Regions from separate parts of the Sphingomonas cannabina genome, predicted to be linked through region 2. Evidence: predicted binding sites of a transcription regulator. Region 2 holds the regulator's gene; the other holds the start of a gene.
What was found. Region 2 encodes LexA, which represses DNA repair genes until DNA is damaged. Its sites were predicted from a motif close to GTTCCNCNCTTGTTCT; they were not measured.
Positions count from the first base shown of each region.

Region 1: a site for LexA is predicted at 2,299-2,314, ahead of LZK98_RS01745 (MmcB family DNA repair protein). Genes of this name have one in related genera too.

Region 1 covers NZ_CP090059.1:341,776-346,187, forward strand. Annotated here, with positions in the region: gene LZK98_RS01730 (YcgN family cysteine cluster protein) at 1-403, opposite strand, end outside; gene LZK98_RS01735 (SCO family protein) at 391-966, opposite strand; gene LZK98_RS01740 (ankyrin repeat domain-containing protein) at 1,027-1,629, shown strand; gene LZK98_RS01745 (MmcB family DNA repair protein) at 1,794-2,288, opposite strand; gene LZK98_RS01750 (cell wall hydrolase) at 2,436-3,071, opposite strand; gene LZK98_RS01755 (DUF1491 family protein) at 3,291-3,629, opposite strand; gene LZK98_RS01760 (PaaI family thioesterase) at 3,626-4,093, opposite strand; gene LZK98_RS01765 (PTS sugar transporter subunit IIA) at 4,083-4,412, opposite strand, start outside.
Region 2 covers NZ_CP090059.1:2,247,999-2,252,410, forward strand. Annotated here, with positions in the region: gene LZK98_RS10530 (ComEC/Rec2 family competence protein) at 1-1,652, shown strand, start outside; gene lexA (transcriptional repressor LexA) at 1,646-2,311, opposite strand; gene LZK98_RS10540 (molybdopterin molybdotransferase MoeA) at 2,367-3,548, opposite strand.

The DNA of each region.
Region 1 (4,412 bases), 1.9 Mb from region 2:
CGACTTCCGACACCGTCCAACCGCGCGTCGATTCGCCGGCGCGGTGCACCGCCTCGCGATCGCCGCACACCAGATAATGCCATTCCGGCAGCGGCTCGCCTGCCGCGCGCAGGCGATAGGCGCAGGTGCCGGGCAGCCAGTCGATGTCGGCGACGTTGCGCGTCGTCAGCCGCACGCAGTCGGGCACATGCGCACGGCGGTTGCGATAGTCGCTGCACAGCCCGGTACGCCGGTCGAGCAGCCGGCAGGCGACATTGGTCGGGTAGAGCGCACCGCTCTCCTCGTCCTCCAGCTTGTGGAGGCAGCATTTGCCGCAGCCGTCGCACAGCGCCTCCCATTGCGCGCGGTCGAGCCGGTCGAGCGGCAGCGTCTCCCAGAATTTCTCGTCGGTCACTTCACCCAGCGTTTGAGCTCGTCCGCTACCGCCTGCGGCCCCTGATCCGACGGCAGTAAGGCGATTGGGCTGCCGTCGGGCCCCATCAAATAGGTGACCCGGACATGCTGCACCAGATAGCCGCCGCCCGGCGCCGGCGGTTCGAGCGAATAGCTGATCGCATAAGCCTTGGTGATCGCGTCGATGTCGGCCTTGCTGCCGGTCAGGCCGATCATGCGCGGATGGAATTGATCGGTAAACTCCTTGAGTACAGCCGGGGTATCGCGCTTGGGATCGACGGTGACGAAGATCGGCACCACCTTCGCCCCCAGCGCCGGCGAGGCCTGTTCGAACATTTTGAGGCCGCGGCCGATCGCTTGTGCGTCGGTCGGGCAGATATCGGGGCAGAAGGTGTAGCCGAAGTACATGATTCGATAGCGGCCGGCGAAAGCGTGGTCGGTGACCCGCACGCCGTTTTCGTCGGTGAGGGTGAACGGGCCGCCGATCCGGGCACCGGCCAGCGGCGAATCCGCGCCGCCGCCGCAGCCGGCGAGCGCGAGCAGCAGGGCGAGAGCCGGTAAGCGTCTGTTCATGGCATCGCGAGCCTTGGTCTGCTAATCGGTTCCATGCAAGCTCAACAGGATCCTTCGTCGATGGTGTCGCCCGCTTTCCGCTTCGTCCTCGCCGCCGCGCTGCTCGCCGCCCCCGCCGCCCTTCCCGCCCAGCGCATGTCCGACAGCTACGAGTTCCTGAAGGCGGTGCGCGAGGCGGACGGCAACAAGGTCACGCAGATCCTGGACAAGCCGGGGTCGCGGATCATCAACACCCGGGACGATTCGGGCGACGCGGCGCTGCACATCGTGACCAAGCGCGGCGACGTCACCTATCTCCGCTTCCTCATCGCCCGCGGCGCCAACATCAACATCCAGGACGGGCGCGGCAACACGCCGCTGATGCTGGCGGTGAGCGCAAGCTGCTTCGACTGCGTCGACGTGCTGACCCAGCAGAAGGCGAACGTGAACCTCGCCAATGCCTCGGGCGAGACCCCGCTGATCCGCGCGGTGCAGCTGCGCAATCTCGAGATGGCGCGGCGGCTGCTCGACGCCGGTGGCAATCCCGACCAGCGCGACGTGGTCGCCGGTCTGTCCGCGCGCGATTATGCGACGCGCGACACCCGCTCGCCGGCGCTGACCAAGCTGCTCGCCGATGCGCCCAAGGCCGGCAGCAGTCGCAGGGTTGCGGGACCGGGACTCTGATCCTCCGACCCCGGCACGACGCCGGGGGGACGGTGAGGGCCAGAGTTTGATCCATCCGGCTTGAAGCAGCTGTTCCCCGGCGAAGGCCGGGGCCCCGCTGCGAGCGGTTCGATACTGGGCCCCGGCCTTCGCCGGGGAACAACTACAACTGGCCGAATCCGACTCTAATACCCCCCGAGATCGCCGAACGCGTCCGGATCCATGAGCCCGATCACCCGCCGCGCCGCACGTCTTGCGAGCGCGAGCGTGCAGCGGCGGCGGGCATGGACGGGCAGCGCCACCGTCGCCGCCTCGCGCACGATCGCCGCGTCATAGCGGTCGGCGACGATCACCCCCGAACGCTCGGGCAGGAATGCGGGGCCGTCGAGCGGACTCGCATCGAAACCCTCCGGCACCGCCCAGTAGAAGCGGTCACAATGCCCCAGATAGTCGGTCCATTTGGCGTCGCCGAGCAGGTCGGCCCGCGATACCTTGATCTCGACGATCACCAGCCCGCCCTTGGCATCCAGCGCCATCAGGTCGGCACGGCGCCCGCCGTCGAGCGGCACCTCCGCGATCGCGACGATATCGTGACGAAGCAGCATCCGGCACACCCCGCGCGCGACGTCGGCAGCGACGAGAGGGGCCGCAGAATCGGAAAGGGGCACGGCGCTGGCCATGCCCCTTCCTAGAACATCATGGGAACGCTGGAAAGCGCTCGTGCGCCGTAAGACGGCACCGGCCCGCTCCCCCACCCGGCCACCCATAAGATACTGCCGTTGGGTGGCCGGGTGGGGGAGCGGGCCGGTGCCGCCTAGATAAACGACTCAGCGATAGAAGACGTGGTTGCCGATCGCGGCGACCTTCGACAGCCGCCAGCCGGGCGAGACCCGCCGCGCATGGAAATAAAGCGCACTGCCGGCAGCCGAATCCCACAGGTCGCGCTGCGCGACCTTGGCGACCGCCACCGCGGTCTGCCATGCCTTGCCCTTGCCGGTCGGCACATAGCCGCCGCGCACGAACGAGAACTGGCCGCGCTGGGTCAGCACCGAGCACACCGACGTGGGGAAACGGCCCGAGCGGGTGCGGTTGAGGATGGTCTCGGCGACCGCCAGCTGGCCGGCGAGCGGCTCGCCCTTCGATTCGAAATAGACGCCGGAGGCGAGGCACTGGAGCTCGCGATCGTCGTCGAGCGCGGTGTTCTGCGCAGCGACGGCATCGGCAAGCGAATCGAAATCGTCCTCAGCCTGGACAGGCTGCTGCTCGTTCTCGGCCGGAATCGCCTGGATCATCGCAGGCTGCGGCTGAACGGTCTGAACCGTCGCGGTCGGCTCAACGGCGGCCTGGGGCGCCGGAGCGGGCGGAACCTGGGGAAGGGTGATGGCGTTGAGCGTAGTGAGCGGCGCGGAATCGAGCTTCTGGGCGAAGCCGGGCGCCGAGGTGCCGACGAACACGGCGCTCACGAGAAAAACGGCCGCAGGAATTGCGGCGCGGGCAACGAACGACATTCAACAACGATCAAGTGCGGTTGGCACACGATCCGGCGGCTTCCCCGCTCTTCGATAAGGCGGGTTCGATACGGATCGGGATACCCCCCGACTGCGTCACCGGCCGAAATCGCACTTCGAACGGCACAACGCGAACATAATGACACCGGTAGGTCATTCCGCGGCGCAGCAAAGTCAATTCAACGCGATCGTTTCAGCGACGAATCGTTCTCCTTCCGGGATATCCAGTTCGATTACCCACAAATCGGGATCGCGCTCGACTCGGCGGCGCCAATAGGCGGCGATCGCCTCCGCATCCTCCTCGCGCGGGCCCGTTCGGATGAGTGCGGTACGACCATCGGGGCCGATTCCGCGCTCGACGAAACGCGGCTCGCTCCCCCTTTCGAGCAGCAGCACCAGCAGCGCCCCGGCCTGATCGTCGCCCCGCGCGAGCACCATCGCGCTGCCGCCGGCATCATGGACTCGGCGGATCAGCGCCTTGGCCAAGAGACCACTCGGCAGACGTTCGATCACGCGTGATAACCAGGCAGCCCCGCCAGCGGGATATTCGAGCGCATGAAAGTGCCGGTCCCCCGCGCCGCTTCCTCGCCCGAGGCGTCGACCAGTCGCGCCTCGGCAATCAGCACCCGCCGCTGTCCGCTCACCCAGCGGCCTTCGGCGACGACCGGTCCGGCCCGGAGCGGCTTGGTGAACAGCAGGTTGAAGGCGGTGGTGAGCAGGAAACGGTCGCTGACCAGGCTGTTCGCCGCGTAGAAGGCGGCATCGTCGAGCATCTTGAAATAGGCGGTGCCGTGGAGCGCCCCCGCGGCATGGAAGAAGCTTTCCGCGACGGTGAAATGAATCCGCGCCTCGCCCGGCGCGACGATCTCCATCCGCGAATCGAACAGCCGGTTGATCGGCGCCGCGTCGTAAAGCGATTCGAGCGCGCGGAAATGCGCCTCCGCACCGGCAGGCGGAGTCGGCCCCTCAGGCGGCATCGCGGGCTTCGATACCGGTGAGCAGGGCGTAGATCGCGTCGGGCGATGCCGCGCCGCGCAGCTTGTCGGCGAGCGCCCGGTCGCGCATCCGCCGCGAGATGCGCGCCAGCGCCTTCAGATGCTCGGCGCCGGCGCCGGCCGGCGACAGCAGCATGAACACCAAGTCTACCGGCAGATCGTCGACCGCCGCGAACTCGATCGGCCGCGACAAACGGGCGAACAGCCCGCGCACGCCACTCAGTCCTTCGATTCGCGCGTGCGGCACGGCAATACCGCCGCCGAAACCGGTGGTGCCGAGCTTCTCGCGCGCCGCCAGCCG
Region 2 (4,412 bases):
GCGCAGTGATCCGGCTGCGCGCGCGGCTGATGCCGCCGCCGGGGCCGGCCGTGCCTGGGGCTTATGACTATACACGCGTTGCGTGGTTCGATCGCATCGGCGCGACCGGCCGCGGATTCGCGCCGGTGGAGGTCGTGAAGGCCGGTGACGTGCCGGGGACAGACCTGCGCGCGCGGCTGTCGGCGCATATCCGGAGTCGCATCGAGGGGGCGGGCGGAGGCATCGCGGCGTCGCTCGCTACCGGCGATCAGGGCGGCATTCCCGAGGAGGATGCCGAGGCGATGCGCCGGTCCGGACTTGCCCATCTCCTGTCGGTGAGCGGGCTGCACATCACGGCGGTCGTCGGTGCGACGATGCTGCTGGTGCTGCGGCTCCTGGCGTTGAGTCCCTGGCTGGCGTTGCGTTTCCGCTTACCGTTGATCGCGGCCGGCGCGGGCGCGGTGGCGGCGATCGGCTATACGCTGCTCACCGGCGCGGAGGTGCCGACGATCCGAAGCTGCGTCGCGGCGCTGCTGGTGCTGGCGGCGCTCGCGATGGGGCGCGAGGCGGTGACGCTGCGGCTGGTGGCCGCCGGGGCGCTGGCGGTGATGCTGCTGTGGCCGGAGGCGGTGGCGGGCGCCAGCTTCCAGCTTTCGTTCGCAGCGGTGACCGCGATCGTCGCGCTGCATGAAGGCGGGCGGGTGCGCGGCTGGTTCGCCCCGCGCGAGGAGGCGCGGTGGCGCAGGATCGGGCGAGGATCCGCCTCGCTGCTGCTGACCGGCATCGTCGTCGAGCTGGCATTGATGCCGATCGGGCTGTTCCACTTCCACAAGGCCGGCTTCTACGGCGCGCTCGCCAATATCGTGGCGATCCCGCTCACCACCTTCGTGGTCATGCCGCTCGAGGCGTTGGCGTTGCTGCTCGATCTCGGCGGTCTGGGGGCGCCGCTGTGGTGGCTGTGCGGGCGGGCGCTCGACCTGCTGCTGTGGATCGCCCGGACCACTGCCCATGCGCCGGGCGCGGTCGCGGCGCTGCCCGCCATGCCGCGGGGCGCCTTCGCGCTAATGGTGGCGGGCGGGCTGTGGATAATGTTGTGGAAAACCCGTTGGCGGTGGTGTGGATTGGCGCCACTCGTATTCGGAGCCGCTTGGGCGCTGGCGACGCCGGCACCGGACCTGATCGTCACCGGTGATGGGCGGCATCTTGCCATCCGCACGCAGGGCGGCGGGCTGGCGCTGCTGCGCGAGCGCGCGGGGGACTATGTCCGCGACGTGTTGAGCGAAGGCGGAGGCGTCGACGGCGAGTTGCCGGTGCTCGACGATGTCGCGGGTACGCGCTGCAATATCGACCTGTGCCTGACGGAGCTGGAACGGGGCGGGCGGCGGTGGCGGGTGCTGGCGACCCGGTCGGCGTATCTCGTCGATCCACGGCCGCTGATCGCCGCCTGCCGGACGGTGGACGTCGTCGTCAGCGATCGCCGGTTGCCGCAGGGCTGTACGCCACGCTGGCTGAAGCTCGACCGCAGCTTCCTGGCGCGGTCGGGCGGGGTGACGCTGACCTTCGATCCGCCCAGGGTGAGGACGGTCGCCGCATCCGCCGGCCGCCATCCCTGGATCCGACCCGCCACCGTCCTGCCGCCTCGCGATCGGCAGGCCTCGGGTGCGGGTCAGTAGCGGCGGAGCAGGCCGGCGAGCTTGCCCTGCACGCGTACCTGGTCCGCGGCGTAGCGCTGCGGATCATAGGCGCGGTTGGCGGGATCGAGCCGGACCATCGCGCCTTCACGGTAGAAGGTCTTGAGCGTCGCCTCATTGTCGTCGATCAGCGCGACGATGATGTCGCCGTCGCGGGCGACGTCGGTGCGGCGGATCAGCGCATAGTCGCCGTCGAGAATACCCTTCTCGACCATCGAGTCGCCGGCGACCTCCAATGCATAATGCTCGCCTGCGCCGAGCAGCGCGGCGGGGACCGGCAGCATCGTCGCACCCTCCAGCGCCTCGATCGGCACGCCGGCGGCGATGCGGCCGTGCAGCGGGATCTCGATCACGTCGTTCGCCGGCTGCGGCAGGCGCGAAGGCGCCGTGGGCTGGACGGTTTTGGCCGCCTTCTTCGCTTCGGGGCGCTCGGGCATCTTGATGACCTCGAGCGCGCGGGCGCGGTTGGGCAGGCGGCGGAGGAAGCCGCGCTCCTCCAATGCGCTGATCAGGCGGTGGACGCCCGACTTGGACTTGAGGTCGAGCGCCTCCTTCATCTCCTCGAACGAGGGCGACACGCCCGTTTCCGCCAGGCGATCGGCGATGAAGCAGATGAGCTCGTGCTGCTTGCGCGTGAGCATTCGGTCCCTCCGTCCAGAACAGACACGGAACGTTTATGGATTGTTCCCCGTCCTGTCAAGCGAGGTCGAGGATTTCCACCGAGTCGCCTTCGACCGCTGCCGGCGCATGGGGCGGGCGGACGATCAGGCAGGTCGCGCGGGCGAGGGTGCGGAGCATCGAGCTGTCCTGGATGCTCGACGCATGGGCGCGGCCGCCGCGCAGCTCGGCGCGGAGATAGTCGGCGCGGGAATCGTTGGCGGGGAGCGGCTCGCCGAGCGGGACCGTGCGGGTGCGCGGCAAGGGATCGGCGGCGCCGGACAGGGCGGCGACCAGCGGCTTCAGGAACAGCGTGGCGGTGACGAAGGCGGAGACGGGATTGCCCGGTAGGCCGAGCACCACCGCATCCTTCAATCGCCCGGCCATCATCGGCCGGCCGGGACGCACCGCGACCTTCCAGAAGTCGATATCGGCGCCGGCGGCCTCCAGCGCGGGGCGGACGAGGTCGTGGTCGCCGACCGATGCGCCGCCGGTGGTGACGAGGACGTCGGCGTCGACCGCGGCGAAGGCAGCCGTAAGCACGTCCAGGCGATCGGGGAGGATGCCGAGCGGGACGACCGCTACCGGCAGATCGGCGAGCATCGTCGCCAGCATCAGCGCGTTGACTTCGTAGACCTGGCCGTCGCGAAGCGGTGCGCCGTGCGGCACCAGCTCGTCGCCGGTGGCGGCGATCGCGACGCGGACCGTGCGGCGGACGGCCAGCTCGGCATGGCCGCCCAGCCCCGCCAGCGCGGCGCGGGCGGGCGTGATGCGTTCGCCATTCGCAATGAGGACATCGCCCTCGGTGAAATCCAGCCCGCGTCGCCGGACGCTGCTGCCGGGGCGCGGCGGGCCCTCCCCGATGAGGTGGATCGTGCCGGCGCGGTCCTCTGCTTCCTCCTGCACGAGCACGGCGTCGGCGCCTGCGGGCATGACCGCGCCGGTGAAGATGCGCACCGTCTCGCCCGCGTCGATGCTGCCGGCATGGGGGTGGCCGGCGCCGCTCTCGCCGATTAGCCGGAATGGACCGGGGAGGTCGGCGAAGCGGATGGCGTAGCCGTCCATCGCGGAGAGATCGGCCGCAGGTTGGGTGCGGCGGGCGCGGACGTTCTCGGCCGCCCAGCGGCCGGCGGCAGCATGGAGCGATACGCGTTCGCTCGCGACCGGCGATGCGAGGGCCAGCAGCCGCGCCTGCGCCTCGGCGACGGGGAGGAGGGGAATCATCGGCCGATCCGTGGCAGGGGTTGGGACCGATCGACATCCAGATGCGTCGTGCGACCAGCTCCAAAGTGAAGGGAGACGCGCTTCATTCTTTCACTTTGCTCCACTTAATTCCGCAGCTGCGTCGCGGTAGCCGGGCGGGACACAAGCAAAGCAAATCCTATTAGGAAAGCGATTTGTCGGCCTGGTATGGCATCCATTCTGTTGACAACGGACGAGCCATTCGAGTCGGTGGCCGACTGGCAGGCGGCTGGCCGCACGGCTTTGGGAGGGCGCCGGAAACCCGCGGAAATCCGTCGAAGGTCACGAAAGTCATAGGTAGAACGGCCCCCCCGTCCGGACGAGGCTTTCCGGTGCCGGGGCCGCCGAAAAGTTGACCAAATTGACTCAGGTCACGTGTTTGCGCGCCGTCGCCCCGGACACGGCGCGGAGGCGACGGCATCGCGACAGCGACGCATCGGGGACGCGACATCAGGGTGACACCGAGGAACACCAAGGCGACGCTAACGCGACACCGACGCGACATGGGCGAGATCTACATAATCAAAGAACGGCCCGGCGCTCGCGCGGCTCGGAGCGGGCGAGCCAAGCAGGCGAAATCCTACATTGCAAGGGCGGGCGCCTCAGGGGCTGTCGACCTTCACCCCTCCCCTCCAGGGGAGGAGTGCATGAGCTGCCGGCGGATTGCTGAACGTCAACACACCCTAGGTTGCAAGTGGTGATGACGAGCGGGAGCCTATCCGATTCGGTTGGCGACGCAGCCATGTCGATCGGCATCCTCCCTTCCGCCAGCCTCGGCTGCCATCCCCCCTGGCAGGGGAGGATCGAAGCCGAGCCACCATCGGCGCACCGACCGCACGAACG